3 regions of the Steroidobacter sp. genome follow, and region 2 is predicted to be linked to each of the others. Evidence: riboswitches for the same ligand, from Rfam matches in the RefSeq annotation. Region 2 holds a riboswitch; each other region holds the start of a gene.

Region 1 (5,070 bases), on a different contig from region 2:
GAATGCCGAGCTCATTGATGGCAACCATCTCCAGCACACGACCTTGTCGCGCCATGACGAGCGTCACCTGCTGAAGCGACTCGCTGACGCGACGGCGCAGGCGTTTGATTGAATCGTCATAGCCGACGTAGCTATGCGTGGCCGCCTGCCGGGCGCGGACGAACGCCTGGTACTGCGCAGTCATCTTTGCGATATCCGAGTTGAGCTGCTCGAGGTGCTCGTACGCTTCGGTCAGGCGCTCGTGATATTGCGTGTTCAGATGCCACGTCAGGACGCCCTGCAGACGAGCCACGCGGCGCCGCTGGTGTTCGGTCTGGGCTTCCGGCATCGTCTCGAGGGCGCGCTCGATCTGATTCAGGCGCTCGTGGACGATTCTCTCGTCTGCGGTCGCGAGGTAATCCGGTCGCGGCGCCGTCAACATGCCGTGCAACCGCTTCTCGATGTTCTTGCGCTGTTCCTGACGCAGGCGGATCTGCGAGTCGAGCTCGCGAAACTTCGCGTCGACCTCCGGCAAGAGCGGCTCGTAATTGCGACGGCGCAGCTCGATGATGTCCTCGAATGCGGCGAAGCTGCGCTGCCAGGTCTCCAGCTTCTTGCGCACGTCCTCGAGATCCAGATAGTTCTGGAGCGAGGTCTGGAAGTCGTGCGAGGACATGAGCGACGCGAGGTAATACGTCTCTGGGGTGTCCGGCAGCGTGCGCAGACGAATGACCCAGTCCTTGTCCTGGCGGATCTCCTCGCGCACCAGCGCCTTCAAGAACTTGCCTTCACGGATGCTCCTGATGGAGGCATCCACGCGCTCGCCTTCTTTGCTGAATGTTTCGAGAGCTCGGCCATACATGAGCGCGGCGCGCCCGTTGATGTTCAATTTGCCGTAGGCGTACGGCAGCGCCAGCAAGGCTTCTTGCACGGCGCCGTCGGTCACATCGCGCTCGACGAGCCGGCTCCACGGCACGATCGCTCTGTCGTACTGCTCGGCCGACATGGCGGCCCAACCCGAACGCAGCAGCGCCTGATTCGAGAACGGACCTTCGAGCCGAACCCGATCGAACGAGAGCTGCGCGCGGTCGAAGCGATTCGATTCGAACAGCAAATCCCCGAGGATCAGGTTGGACTTGTCCTTGATGGATCGGACGGCTTCGTCCCGCGCCTGGATCTTGCCCGCTTTGTCCAGTTGCTCCAGCGCCGCATCGGCTCGCTGCCCCTGTAACAATGCGATGCCGAGGTTGTATTCGGCGAAGCCCGTCAGTCCATCGGCGCCCTGCAGCCGCTGCAGAACGCTTGCGGCATCCTCGGGACGGCCGCTCGCGAGATAAACGTTCGCGCGCAGAAACTCGACTTCATCCTTGATGGGGTCCGGCACGCGGCCTTGCATGCGATCGAGCGCATGCAGCGCTTCTTCCAATTGATCCTTCTGGAAGTGAATGCGCGCCAGGCGAAACGCCGCTTCGTTGCGGACCGCTTCATCGACCGCCCCTTCGAGGACCGCTTTGATCGCGCGGCCGGCCCGATGGTGCATCCGATAGTTGAGCTCGAAGTCGCCGACCGAAAACTCCGCCTCGCCGACATGAAAGTGCAAGGTGTCGAGCTGCGGCTCGTCGAGATCGCGATACTGGCCGAGCTCTGCATCGAGTCGTTCGAGCGCCTCGAGATACTGACCTTGGTGGGCGTAATACACGGCCTCGCCGAAGTGCAGATCCTTGAGATCGCCGCCGGAACACGGACTCACGGCGCACATCGCCGTCAGGCCGAGTCCGAGCGCATTGTGAGCTGCGCGACGCATGATGCTCACCAGTCTCCGACCTGGATGGCCTGGCCCGCGCCGGCGCCTGCGAGCGTGATGCCGACCAGCTTCGGTTCGATGCCCTTGTCGATCGTGAAGGTCTCGGTGCGCGAGTAGTCCTTGCCGCCGTCGAGCTTGCCCATCACGGAGATCTCGAGCTGATGCGATCCGGTCGCGATGTTGCCCGTGTAGATCCGCTGCACGCCGCCCTTCTGCAGCGCTTCGAGCTCTTTGTAGCTGTAGATGTAATGCGCGACGAGCTTGCCGTCGAGCTGGATCTGAACCGCATCGAGGCGCATCGAATCGTCCTTGGCCAGCGCGACGAACATCGCCACGTGCGTGTTGGAGGGATACAGCAGCTTCTCCTCCAGCCGCCGCAGCTCGGCATCGATGCTCAGGACATCGGACTTGATCTCCTGCACCTGCTCATCGAGGCCCTTCATCTGCGCGCGATAGCTGTCGTCGGCGGCGCAAACCGCGGCCGACAGACAGCACCAAGCGCTGAACATCACGGTCCAGAGAATCTTCTGCATGTTGGTTCGCCCGATGGGTGGCGGATTGAGATGGAAAACCGAGAGGGTTTCGGCTTCAGGCGCTGGGGAATGCGCGCATGTCACGTACCGACGGCAAAGCCGTGTCCGCGTTCGCGATCGAGTTCCAGCGAGTCATGAGCCACCTCCATTCAACCTTGGGCACGCAGGCGCATTGGGTTCGAGGCAGCCCGATTGGATCGGACGTCGACTCCGGCGGTCCCGCCGTCATGGAGCGCGCGAGGCGCTCTTTAGACCGGTGACTTTGCGTCGCCATCTTTCGATGGCTTTGCCCTTGACGTAATTCGCGTGAGAACTATTGCTCGTGGATGGAACGAACGGGTGTGACGTGTGTCTCACAATTCAGGAAAAATGTGACGCACTTCTCACTTTTCCGTGGGCACATTTAGTTCAACACGAACCGACTTCTCAGAAGGTTTCATCTTCTTGAGAACGTCACGTTGACTCGGCAACCGCGCGAGCGACGTCTTTGACAATAATGAAGGTTGCGTCAATCCGACGTCAGCGTGTGGCGAGCAGCACGACGATGACGATCGTCAGAAGCAGCGTCAGCGTCTTCCAAAACATCGTCGGATTGCGTTCCAGCAGCGGCGGCCGAGTCCTGCGCAGGTAAGCGTCGTTGGGATGACTCAGGTCGTAAATGAATTCGGATAACTCCTGATAGCGCTTATCGGGGTCCACGTGCGTAGCCTTCTTCAGCGTTTCATCGACCCAGACCGGAATGTCCCGCTCTTCATCGAGCAGCGAGCGATAGCTCAAGCGTTTTTGCTCGGCCTTGGCTCTGGACTTGGCGACTTCGGCGCCGAACGGCAGCCGGCCAGAAAGCATCTGGTAGGCGATGACGCCGAGGGAAAACAAATCCGAGCGTGACGAGCCCGCGTGGCCCAGAAAGTACTCCGGCGCCGTGTATTGCAGAGTTCCTTGCGGCAGATGATCGACCGTGGTCGTGTTCTCGACGATGCCGGCGACGCGTGTCGAGCCGAAATCCATGATCTTCACGGTGCCGGTGGCGTCGATCATGATGTTCTCGGGCCGCAGGTCCTGGTGCAGCATCTCCAGGCGATGAAACGCCTGCAGGCCTTTGGCGATTTGTTCCACGATGCCGCGCACACTGGCCAGCTTCGGCCTGGGATTGTCGATCATCCATTGCGTCAGCGTCTGGCCGTCGATGAACTCGGTGACGGTATAGAGGTAGTTTCTTTTCCGGGTCAGCGCGACGGCGCGAACCACGTGCGGACTATCGATACGACGCGCGATCCAGTCTTCCAGCAGAAATGGCTCCAGATAAGCAGGATCGCCGCGCAGATCCACGGATGGCGTCTTGATGACGACGGGTGCTTCGGCGCCCTCGGAAGTCACATCGAGCGCCAGATAAACATGGCTGCGACTGCTGATGTGGATATCGCGAATGATGCGATAGCCATCGAATAACATCCGTGGCGAGAGCTCCGGAGGTAACGGAAGTTCGCTGAGCTTGTGATGGATTTCGGTGGCCTCGGCCTCAGGCAACTCCTCGATACGAATCAGTTGGATGCTGAGGTTGTCCTCGCTGCCGCGCTCATAGGCTTCGGCGGCGATCACCTTTGCTACAGCGTCAAGATCGTCAGGTCGCTGCGCCAGCGCGTCGGTGATGAAACGCGCGCTGACGTGCTCATGGATGCCGTCGGTGGCAAGAATGAAATGATCGCCCTGCCCCACGCTCACCGCGCAATAATCGATTTCGAGCTGTGGATTGACTCCCAGCGCGCGGCCGAGATAACTCTTGTCTTGTGAGACCCACACCCGGTGATCTTCGGTCAGCTGCTCCAGAGACTGGTCACGCAGCCGGTAGATTCTCGAATCGCCGACATGAAAGATGTGTGCGGTCGTGGACTTCAGCACCAGTGCGCTCAAGGTGCACACGTAGCCGCGGTCCTGGTCGTAGCGGTATTGGCTCTGCCGCGTTTGGGCATAGAGCCACGAGTTGATTGCGGTGAGCACGCGCTGCGCGGAGTGTTTCACCGACCATGCAGGCGACGTGCAGTAATAGTCCTCCAGGAAGCCTTTGACGGCCGCCTCGCTCGCGATCTGACTGACGTTGCTGCTGCTCACACCGTCGGCCAATGCGACGGCGATGCCTTTGGCGGTCAGTTGCGGCTCGCCTGGAATGCAGGCGCCGTGAAAGTCCTGGTTGGTTTCCTTGCGACCCCGGCCTGAATGCTGCCCAAGGGAGATTTTCAATCCAGTGGGCAGCATGCGTCAGATCAAGCAGCGCGCGGGAATGCTTTCTTCTTCGCGCCCGTACGCAGATGCGTGGAATAGAGCGTCAGCCCGGTGAAGGCAAGACCGCCGATCAGGTTGCCGACGACCGTGGGCAACTCGTTCCAGACGATGTAATCCATGATCGAGAAGTTGCCGCCCATGATCAGCGCGGACGGAAACAGGAACATGTTGACCACAGAGTGCTCGAAGGTCATTGCGAAGAACACCATGATGGGCATCCACATGGCAATGACCTTGCCGCCCACGGAAGTGGAAATCATCGCGCCGACCACGCCGGTGGAGACCATCCAGTTGCACAGCACGCCTCGGATGAACAGCGTGAGCATACCCGCCGCTCCATATTCCTTGTAACCCAGCGTGCGGGCTTCACCGATACCGGCGATGACTTTGCCGACGGCGTTCGGCTCGGTGGAAAAGCCGTTGGTGAACACGATCGACATCATGAAGGCGACCGTCACCGCGCCCGCGAGGTTA
Region 2 (5,070 bases):
CTTCTTCGCGTCCTCGGGACGATTGGCCTTGAGCCACGCGAAGCCGAGCGCGAGATTGGCCTTGTCACGCAGCGCCGCCATTTCTTCGGTGGGCGCGGCGATCTGACCGACTTCGTTCAACAGCTCGGCGGCTTCTTCGACGCGTTCCTGGCGCACCAGCGCCACGCCGATGTTGAAGCGGGCGTACGACGACCAGGCATCGCCGCGATCGCCGACCGGCTGCCAACGCTCCAGTGCGCGGATCGCCTCGTCATAGCGATTCAGATACATCAGCACCTGGGCTTCGAGCAGATGGCGCTCGGGCTCCAGATCGCCGGGCAGCGCGCCGCGGATCGAGCTCAGAGCCGTCGCGGCGTCTTCCAGATAATTGCGCTGATACCAGACCTTGGCGAGATAGAACCAGGCGCGGTTGCGCACATCCATCGGCACGTTGTCGTTCAATAGCGCCTTGAAGATGCGGCCCGCTTCCTCGTGCTGGCCCAACGAAAGATACAGACCGCCCTTGAGCAGCTCGGCTTCGACGCCGTGATGACTGACGCGATTGAAATCCTGCGACGCGCCCAGGCGCGTCAACGCCTGGAAATAATCGTCCTGGTAGAAATAGAACAGCACGTCCCCCCAATGCAGGTCGCGCACCACTTGCGGGGTGCCGACTAGGGGACGCGGTTCGGGCGGCTGCTCCTTCGCCGTCGCGCCAGTGGCGCCGAGCGCTAGCAGGACGGCGGCCAGCAGCTTGTTACATCGGCCCGGCACGGGTTATTCCCATTCCTTGACGATGAACTCGGGCTGCGCTTTCACCGCGCGGTCGCTGATCTTCAGCTCGACGTATTTGGCGCCGACGCCTTTTTCGAGCTTCACGGTCGCGCCACGCCGATAGTCGCGCGCATTCGGCCCCTGGCCGGTGAACAGCGCGATCAGCTCGTGCTCGCCCGCTTTGAGATTGCCGATGAAGACGCGATGCACGCCGCCCTTGAGCAACGCCTGCGCCTCGCGCTCGGTGTACAGATAGTTGGCGACTTCCTTGTTATCGAGCTTCAAGGTCACCGAATCCAGCGCGAAAAACTCGCCCACGTCCATGGACACGAACACCGCCACCTGCGTGTTGGCGGGGAACAGCAGCTCTTCTTCCAGCACGAACAGCTCGCGATTCAGATCGAGCACTTCCTTTTTCAGCGCCTGCACTTCCTCGTCCAGGCTCTTGAAGCTGTCGTTCGTTGCGGGGCTCGGTGCCGACGGCGCGGCGCCCGGCTCGCTGAGCGGCGCGGTGGTCGCGGTGGTCGAGTTCGAATTGGCCAGGGTCGGCGGTGTGCGCTGCGCGGCCCCATCCTGGGCGCTCGCCTGCCCTGTCGCAAACAGCGCGACCAGGGGCAATAAAGTAGCGATCTTCTTGAACAGGCTCTGGCGCGGCATGGATGTGTCCGGGAATTCTTCCGTGGAAATACTCGAAAGTTTCGTCTACGACTCTACGAGTTCGATGTGCGTGGCGACGCGGATCCGTTGCAGACTTTGTTCGGCAGCGCGATTTACTCGTTCAGCAACTCACGCAGCTTTTCGGTATAGCGCGCTTCGTAGCCGAGCTTGTAGCCCTCGGACACGTAACGCACCACGCCTTCGCGATCGATCAGCACCGTCAGCGGCATGGTGCTCGCCTGGTAGGCGCGGCTCACGTCTTTGCGAGCATCGAACAGTACCGGGTAGCTGACGCGTAAGGTGGTGGCCATTTCGCGCGCCGCGTCGAGATTGTTTTGTTCGTCGATGTTGACACTGAACAGCACCAGGCCGGCCCGCCGGTACTTGCCGTAGATCTCATCCAGCAGCGGCATTTCCTGGCGGCAGGGGCCGCACCAGGTCGCCCAGAAATTGATGAGCACCACTTCGCCGGAATGCTCCGACAGGCGCATGTTCTCGCCTTCCCAGGAACGCAACGCGAAATCGGGCGCGGGCTGACCGACCAGCCCGGCAGCGGGTACGCACACGGCCGGGCCCAGCAGCAGCAGCGCCAGCAAGGCGAAGCGAGGCAACCGTGCGGCAGCCCGGAGCGGCAAAGCTTGTGAGGACTGTGACATCAAACTTGTTCGTCGCCGGACGCGCGGTGGCAGCCGATCGGCGCCTCCGCGTGAAGTTGAGGGAGGCCGGCGCTGGCAACCCCGCTGTCCTAGGAAAATTCCCTTAGACCGGTGGCTTTGCGTCCCCACCTTTCGGTGAGTTTGCCTTTGTTGAGGACCGGCCAGGCCAGCGCCTCTGACAACGCCAGCTAGGGTGCTATACGCAGCGCAAATATGTCAACGAACGAAGTGTGATGTCAGCGGCGCAAAACCGCGATGGGCCTGTGATTTACCGCACACTTCGACGGTCTGTCGGTAGGCGACGACAACGACGTTCGACGCCTGTATCCGTACAGAGACGACCGACAGCTCTCCAATGCCCCTCCCGCGGTCGATACGCGAGCGCGGCCGGAGGGAGGGATCCGGCCGCACCCGTTCACGCACCTATGATTTAGATAGGTGCTTTCTGAGCGGCGAAATCGCTCGACGCGGCGGTTGCCTTCCACATCGCGATCATGTCCGGCGTGACTTCCTGCGTCACCGGCTCGTGATCCGAAGGCAGGGTGATCCGCGCGGTGTCCTCGCTCGGCGCCTGGCCGTAAAAGAACGAGCCGGCGGCAGCGGCCGTGCCGAGGGTCAACAACAGAGCGCCAAGGACCATGTGCTTCTTCATGATGTCTATCTCAGTAAATAAATCAGTAATGGTTCAGAAATATTCGTGAGCCGGGGTTCAGGCGAGCACCGGACGCTTGGTGCCCGATTCACCATCGGTGAGCGCGAGCACAGGACGCTTGGTGCCGGATTCGCCATCGGCCAGCGGGAGCACGGGGCGCTTGGTGCCGGATTCACCGTCCGCCAGCGTGAGCACGGGGCGCTTGGTGCCGGATTCACCATCGGTCAGCGCGAGCACGGGGCGCTTGGTGCCGGATTCACCGTCCGTCATTGCGAGCACCGGGCGCTTGGTGCCGGATTCGCCGTCCGCCAGCGCGAGCACGGGGCGCTTGGTGCCGGATTCACCATCGGTCAGCGCGAGCACGGGGCGCTTGGTGCCCGATTCACCGTCCGCCAGCATCAGGACGGGGCGCTTGGTGCCCGACTCGCCATCCGCCAGTGCAAGGACCGGGCGCTTGGTGCCCGACTCACCGTCGGTCAGCGCAAGGACCGGACGTTTGGTGCCCGACTCGCCGTCGGCGAGCTGTACGGCGCCCGACTGAGAAGCAGCAAACAAAACAGACGCCACCGCCATCGAAATCGCAAATACGTTACGCATGACCACAAACCCTCCCAGGAAAAGTGCTAAAAGTTCGAACCGGCATTGGTTCGATCACTGACTTAAGCGACGTCCCAATGTGATTCCCGTCACAGCGCCCACTGGACAACTGCAAGAAAAAAGGAACAATCAGTGCATCGCTGACCGGTGGCTTCGGGGGACGCCCGAAATCAATCGGTTGGGCAGGATTCAGGGACGACCGTAGGGCGGTTTTGGCGGGCAGCTCGCGGTACAGCCAGGCGACCAGGTGAGAAACTGTCGCACTGGGACCGGTAAACTAGACCGGGCTTGAGGCCGCGAGCCGCATGCGATCGGCGAACCAGAGAATTTCACAAGGCCCCGAATCGGAGACCCGCAACTGAGCAACACAATCGCAGCGGCCATTCCACCGCCCGACCGGCAGGCAGTGACAAGGCTGTTGTCTGCGTGGCAGTCAGGGGACACGCGCGCCCTGGAACGACTGACGCCGCTCATATATGAGGAGCTGCGTAACCGTGCCCGCCGCTATATGAAACGCGAGCGGCCGGGCCACACCTTGCAGGCCACCGCCGTCGTTCACGAAGCATTCGTCAAGCTCGTCGAGATGAATGTGTCGTGGCAGGACCGCGCTCATTTCTTCGCCGTGGCCGCCCGCCAGATGCGACGTATCCTGGTGGACCACGCCAAGACGCGCTTTCGCGAAAAGCGCGGCGGCACGACCACGGGCTCGCTCGACGATTTCGACGTGCTCGATCTGGGCCCCGCCACCGCGGGCGACATCGACGTGCTGGAAATCGACGAGGCCTTGCAGCGCCTGTCGGGCAACAATCCGCGCCTGGCCGAAATGGTCGAGCTGCATTATTTCGGCGGGCTCACTTATCAGGAGCTGTCCGAAACCCTGAAGGTGTCCGAGGCCACCGTCGATCGGGAGATCCGGCTCGCCAAGGCCTGGATCCTGCGTCAGATCCGTCCGCAGCGAAATCGCGAACCCGAAGCCTCATGACCACGGGACAGCCACGGACCGGGCAGCCAGGGAAGATCGTCGACGAACGCTGGGAACGGCTGCAGGATTTGTTTTCCCGCGCGGTCGAATTACCGGAAAACCAACGCGAAGCTTTCATCACCGCCGAGACCGGCGGCGACAAGGACCTGCGCAACGAGCTGCTCGAGCTGCTGGCCTGTGACACCGGCATGTCCACCGGTCCGCTGACCCACGCGCTCGGCGCGGCCATCGACGCCACCACCCGCGATCGTCGCAAGGCGCACATCGGCAGAGTGGTCGGCAATTACAAACTGGTTTCGATTCTCGGCCACGGCGGCACCGGCACGGTGTATCTGGGCGAGCGCGCCGACCGCCAGTATTCGGCGCAGGTCGCGGTGAAGATCGTCGACAACGCGCCCATCCACGGCGACCTCGGCCTGCGCTTCCGCGCCGAGCGTCAGATTCTCGCCAGCCTGAATCACGCCAACATCGCGCGTCTGCTGGACGCGGGCGAGACCAGCGAAGGGCACCCGTTCCTGATCATGGAGTACGTCCATGGCGAACCGGTGGATCGCTACTGCGACCGGCAGCAACTGGACCTCACCGCGCGACTGAACCTGTTCCTGGAAATATGTAACGCCGTTCAGTACGCCCACCAGAACCTGGTCGTGCATCGTGACTTGAAGCCGGCCAACATCCTGGTCACCGCCGAAGGCTCGCCCAAGTTGCTGGATTTCGGCATCGCCAAGCTGCTCGATACCGGCGACGCCGCGGCCATGCTGGCGCTGACGCGC
Region 3 (5,070 bases), on a different contig from region 2:
GGGCTCGCGTGATCTGCTTGTTTACCCGATCAACGAGCGGCGCGCGACGATGACGCCGTCTTCGTCGGCATACAGCCAGTCGCCGGGGCGGAAGGAGATGCCGCCGAAGCGGACGGGGAGGTCGCGCTGGCCTTCGCCGCGTTTGTCGGTTTTGAGAGGGTGAGTGCCGAGGGCTTTGACGCCGATGGGCATGTCGGCCATGGCGGCGGAGTCGCGGATGCAACCGTAGACGACGATGCCACTCCAGCCGTTGTCCACCGCCTTCTTGGCTAAGAGATCGCCGACGACGGCGCGGCGCATGGAGCCGCCGGCATCGATGACGAGTACGCGGCCGTTACCGGCTTCGGCGGTGAGCTCGCGGACGAGAGAGTTGTCTTCGAAGCATTTGATGGTGGCGATCTGCCCGCCGAATTGCAGCTGACCGCCGAAGTCGCCGAACAGAGGTTCGCAGACTTCCAGCTCGTCGCTGAATTGATCGCAGAGATCGGCGGTTCTGATGTCCACGGCGGCGTCCCGAGTTGAATCAAGACGCCGAAGTTTGCCGGACAGGGAAGAATCGGGCCAGTCGCCGCCTCGTCGGCAGGCGCCGCGCCGCGAATTTCTTACTTCTTCTTGCCGAGCAGCCGAGACAACAACGAGTTGTTCTGCGGCAGCTTCCGAATGCCACTCTCGGACAGCTCGACTTCGCGGGCCTCTTCGAGCAGCTCTTCAGCCAAGCTCTTCTTCAGGGACTTGTGCTTCCCGGTCGGATCGGACCGCTTGGTCGCAGGGCTCGCGGACTTGGCCGCGACCTTGGTGTCCAGCGCTTTATGAACGCCGGTGCCGTTCAGCTTGAACGCACCCGTGGCATTGGCTTTGAACGCGCCAGTCGCGTTGGGCTTGAAAGCTCCAGTGGCGCCAGGCTTGAACGTGCCAGTGGCGGAGCTCAGCGCGCCCGTGGCGTTCGGGCGGAAGGCACCCGTCGCATTCGGACGGAAAGCGCCCGTCGCCGAAGGATCCACTTCCATCGTGACCGTCGGCACCACCGGCGCGCGATTGGCGCGGGCGTTGTTCAGCTCGACGACGTTGTTCTTCGGCTCTTCCGGATCGGCGCGACGCGGCTGAGGCGCATCCTTGAAGCGCGCCTGCTCGGCGACGCTGATACGCAGCACCGACGGCGAGGCGAAGAATGTTTTCAGATAGCCAGCGACCGCCTCGGCGGACACAGCTTCCTTGAAGAAGCCCAGCCGCAGCGAATGCACGATCTTGCCGCTGCCGGCGGTGGCAACGGAGTAGAGGCTATAGGCCTCGAAGATATCGAGGTGCGGCATGGTGTCGAGGTTCACCGGCTGCTCGGACGCGGCCAGCTGAATCGCAAACCACTTTTCCTGTGCGCCGTCGTTCAGCTCTTCCGTCGTCAGCGCGCGGATGGTCTGCGTGCTGTCGAGGTTGGGATGCTTTAGGGACGACTCGCGAACCGGCGCGGGCGGCACCGGCTTCAACATCGGAGCAGCAGGCTTGGCCGCAGCCGGCGCCGCTGGCTTTGCCACGGGCGGCTCGGGCTTCTTGGCCACGGGCGCGGCGGGCTTGGCCGCGGGTTTCGCAGGAGCACCCTTCTTTGCCGCCGCGGCCGGAGGCTGCTGAGCAGCGGGCGTTGCCGGCGCGTCGTCATAGAGATCCAGCTCGAACGCGTCGACTTCTTCGATGCGGACGCCCTTGCCAACGTGATACGGCTCGTTCGGCGCAGCGTTCGATTTCTGCGCGCTGGCCGGCGTGGGCGCGGGATCGGAGAACGTCAAGGCGGGCACGCGCACGCTGGCTGCCGTATCGAGCTTCGGCGGCACGGCCTGGGGCGCGGGCGGCGTGACAGGTTTGGCCGCCACAGGCGCGGGCGGCGTGGCAGGTTTAGCCGCCACAGGTGCGGGCGTGGCCGCTTTCGAGACCTTGAGCTTGGTCGTGTCGAGCGCCGCGAACTTGCCGCTTAACAGACCGACAGCCAGCGGCTCCTTGGCCGGGGCTGGCGTGAGCGTCGGCGCGGGCTCGTCGTCCCAGCTCATCTCGTCGAGGCCGACGGCCTCGGTCAACGCTTTGATCTTCGGCAAAGACGCGGACGTGACCGCGGCTTTGGTTTCTTCGTCCGGCTCCCACGTCATTTCGACGATTTCTTCGACAGGAGCCTTGACGGCAGCCTTCGCGGGTTGGCTCGGCTTCGGTGTGGGGGCGGGCGCTTTGGCAGCAGCAGCGGGCTTGGCCACGGCAGGCTGGACGGCAGGCTGTGCCGCCGGGGCCGGAGCGGGTTTAGCAGCGACAGGAGCAGGAGCGGCCTTAGGCGCAGGAGCCGCAGCAACAGGAGCAGGCGCGGGCGTGTTGACGACAGCAACAGCGGGACGCGGAGCGGGAGCGGGGGCGGAACGTTCAGGCAGATAACCGCGCGCAAAGCGACGGTCTTCATCGCCGAGGCTGGTGGTGAACGCAGTCGGATACTGCTGGCGAACGACGGTGAGTACGCGTTCAGCATGCGCTTCGTTAGTGAAGAAGCCGAGGCGCAGACGATGGCGCGTGCGTCCGTCCTCGACGCGCGCGACCTGATAAAGCTTGTAGTTCTCGAGACCGGGCATGTTTCTTCCGGTCGTCGACACCGGCGCGATCGACGCGCACAGGTTGATGACAAACAGCTGCGTGCCCGGGCTCCCATTCGGGGGCACGAGCGGCGGCTGTGAGCTGTCCGGCTCTACGTAAACCTTGCTGGTGTTGTCGTCCACTGTTCTTCCCCAACCCGTTTCGCTGCCGTAACACCGCCCGCTTGCGGTGGACGCAGCTTCGCTGACGGAGACATTTCGACGGGGAAGTGAGCGCGCGTATGCGCATGGCGCTCGTGCACGGCGGTTTCGCTGTTTTCTTGTGTGGCGAAACCGTTGCCGCCGTCGTAAGCGGCCCCGTGGCAACCCCGCTGTCTTAGGAAATGAATCCGTTAGACCGGAAGCTTTGCGTCCTCGCCTTTCGGCGAGTTTGCCCAGGAATCTCGACTAGGAACGGCTTCGATAATCGGCACGCCTAAGCCATAAGTCAAGCAGTCCGGTCGCTTTCAGCAGACATGTGTATTTGGCGACAGGTAACGGGCTGCCATGGCGTTGAGGTTATGTCTCATCCGGTCAATTTTCTGGCGGTATCCAGACTGTTTTGTTACACCGCCATGCGCGTCCAGGCTTCCTTGCTCGCGCTGGCCGGCTCGCCCGCCATGATGCGCGGCGCCAGCTGAGAAACGATGTGCACCTGGGCGGCATCGGACAAACCGAGCGCTCGCAGGGCGCCCTCCAAACCTTCGATCAGCTGCCGCCGCTCGTTCTCGTTCGGGCAGCTGTCCCGCGCCAGCGCGGCGAGCTCGTCGCCCACGCTTTCCAGTGTTTCGGCGATCGAGGGCGCGAACTCGCTCAGGTCGCCACGCAGCCGCGCGGCGAATCGAAACGAGTTGTATGCGCACACGTACGCGCGATGTCTGAGCTTCAAGTTCTTCAACATTCCCACCGCATCGGTCTCCCGCACGAGGTCACGGGAGAAAGTGTGAAGGGCGACACGCTTCGCGCGGTGTGCGCTGGATCGCAAAACGCGGTCGCATTCCGCTGTTGCATTTACGCCGCGTTACAGATCAAGCACGTACGCGCGAACTATTTTTTGCTGCAAAAAATTAATGCGCGCAGCGTTGACAATGAGCCACTAACGTGGTGTCGAGTGCGGCGTTTCGTTTACTCGCAAGCAGCGCGTGATTAAGCGCGCCCGACGTTCCGATCGGTCGGCGAATGGAAATATTCGCTTTCTTCGGCGAACTGGCGCATCAGCTTGCGCAGTTCCTCGATGCGGCCCTGCGCGGTGCTGATGGGCTGGCACTCTTCGCACTCCGGATCCGAGCACGGCTGACGCGAGTACAGCCAGTACTGCACGGCGCCCGCCAGCAGACCGTCGGCGATGTCCCAGATGTCGGCCTTGTCGTCCGTGTCGGCGATCCGGTTGCCCAGGTCCACGGCTTTGCCGAAGGCTTCGCTGAAGGGGTTGTCGGTTTCCTGCATGGCATTGCTCGGGCCGGGGGCCCGTTGCTCTCATTAAAGATGACCCCATTGTACCGGCGTTGGAGGCGCTGACGAATACTGTCACTGCCTTGAAGACGGCGGCCCTGGCTGGTCTACTGTCATAAGGCAACGCCATTTACGAAGCCCGCCGCAAGCGGGCGAATTCATTAGAGGTTTCACATGGCCGACGATCGTAATCAGGACCCGCAGATGGACGCCGACGCGCTGTATCAGGAGGACAATTTCACCGACCGGCGCGTCGGCGCAATTCGTCGCCTGTCTCCGGTGCGCGCGGACGGCTCGGCCGACCCCACCCGCCCGGTGCTGTTCATCGGCCAGGCCGAGATCATGACCAACATGGGCCCCGTGCCCATCAACTTCGAGATCGAAGGCCCCACTCTGGCCGAGGCGGTCAAGGGCTTCGCGCCGGCGGCGCAGGCGGCGATCGAGCGCACGGTCCAGCAGATCCAGGAAATGCGCCGTCAGCAGGCCTCGCAGCTGGTGGTGCCGCAGGGACCGGTGCCGGGAATCACCGGCGGTGGGCGCGGCGGCGGCAAGATCCAGATGCCGTAAATCGACGATCAGGGTGATGGGGAAAGCCGCCCCATCATCGTGCGCGAGGCCGGCCGTGCAGGCCTCGCGTTGGTGCATGATGGATGGCCTCTGTCTTGGCCTGCCCTTGAATCACGCAAAATCTCAGGCCCCTTCCGACTGGCACGTTTTTCGCTCCATCGCCTGACATCAAGCTCGAGCCGCGCGGCATCGTCGCCCGGGCTCGCCCGCCGAAATGACTCGGCCGGGTCACAACAGAGGTCCGGATGTCGGCGAGCCCGTACGATGAAATGCATGCCGGCGACGGCCAGGTACGCGAGCATTACAAGACCTTCGCTTCCTGGCTGGCGCGCACTCCGACCGAACGCGTCGCTCACAAACGTGCCGAGGCCGACACGTTGTTTCATCGCGTCGGCATCACCTTCGCCGTGTACGGCGAGGAAGCGGGCACCGAGCGGCTGATTCCTTTCGATAT

Evidence for each region. Region 2 has a riboswitch for cyclic di-GMP ahead of VGD45_RS08910 (TlpA disulfide reductase family protein). Riboswitches for the same ligand answer to the same signal wherever they lie in the genome.
Region 1: another riboswitch for cyclic di-GMP. It lies ahead of VGD45_RS20970 (hypothetical protein); the one in region 2 lies ahead of VGD45_RS08910 (TlpA disulfide reductase family protein).
Region 3: another riboswitch for cyclic di-GMP. It lies ahead of VGD45_RS16960 (hypothetical protein); the one in region 2 lies ahead of VGD45_RS08910 (TlpA disulfide reductase family protein).

Annotation. Positions count from the first base shown of each region.
Region 1 covers NZ_DASWTF010000036.1:282,976-288,045, reverse strand. The annotation lists gene VGD45_RS20975 (tetratricopeptide repeat protein) at 1-1,783, opposite strand, end outside; gene VGD45_RS20970 (hypothetical protein) at 1,789-2,316, opposite strand; cyclic di-GMP riboswitch class I at 2,526-2,617, opposite strand; gene VGD45_RS20965 (bifunctional protein-serine/threonine kinase/phosphatase) at 2,836-4,569, opposite strand; gene VGD45_RS20960 (formate/nitrite transporter family protein) at 4,578-5,070, opposite strand, start outside.
Region 2 covers NZ_DASWTF010000017.1:23,895-28,964, forward strand. The annotation lists gene VGD45_RS08900 (tetratricopeptide repeat protein) at 1-753, opposite strand, end outside; gene VGD45_RS08905 (hypothetical protein) at 757-1,410, opposite strand; gene VGD45_RS08910 (TlpA disulfide reductase family protein) at 1,524-2,066, opposite strand; cyclic di-GMP riboswitch class I at 2,138-2,222, opposite strand; gene VGD45_RS08915 (hypothetical protein) at 2,497-2,718, opposite strand; gene VGD45_RS08920 (hypothetical protein) at 2,776-3,315, opposite strand; gene VGD45_RS08925 (ECF-type sigma factor) at 3,722-4,297, shown strand; gene VGD45_RS08930 (serine/threonine-protein kinase) at 4,294-5,070, shown strand, end outside.
Region 3 covers NZ_DASWTF010000033.1:333,636-338,705, reverse strand. The annotation lists gene VGD45_RS16970 (DUF2182 domain-containing protein) at 1-12, shown strand, start outside; gene rraA (ribonuclease E activity regulator RraA) at 22-504, opposite strand; gene VGD45_RS16960 (hypothetical protein) at 603-2,741, opposite strand; cyclic di-GMP riboswitch class I at 2,917-3,003, opposite strand; gene VGD45_RS16955 (hypothetical protein) at 3,163-3,498, opposite strand; gene VGD45_RS16950 (hypothetical protein) at 3,744-4,043, opposite strand; gene VGD45_RS16945 (hypothetical protein) at 4,224-4,616, shown strand; gene VGD45_RS16940 (circularly permuted type 2 ATP-grasp protein) at 4,862-5,070, shown strand, end outside.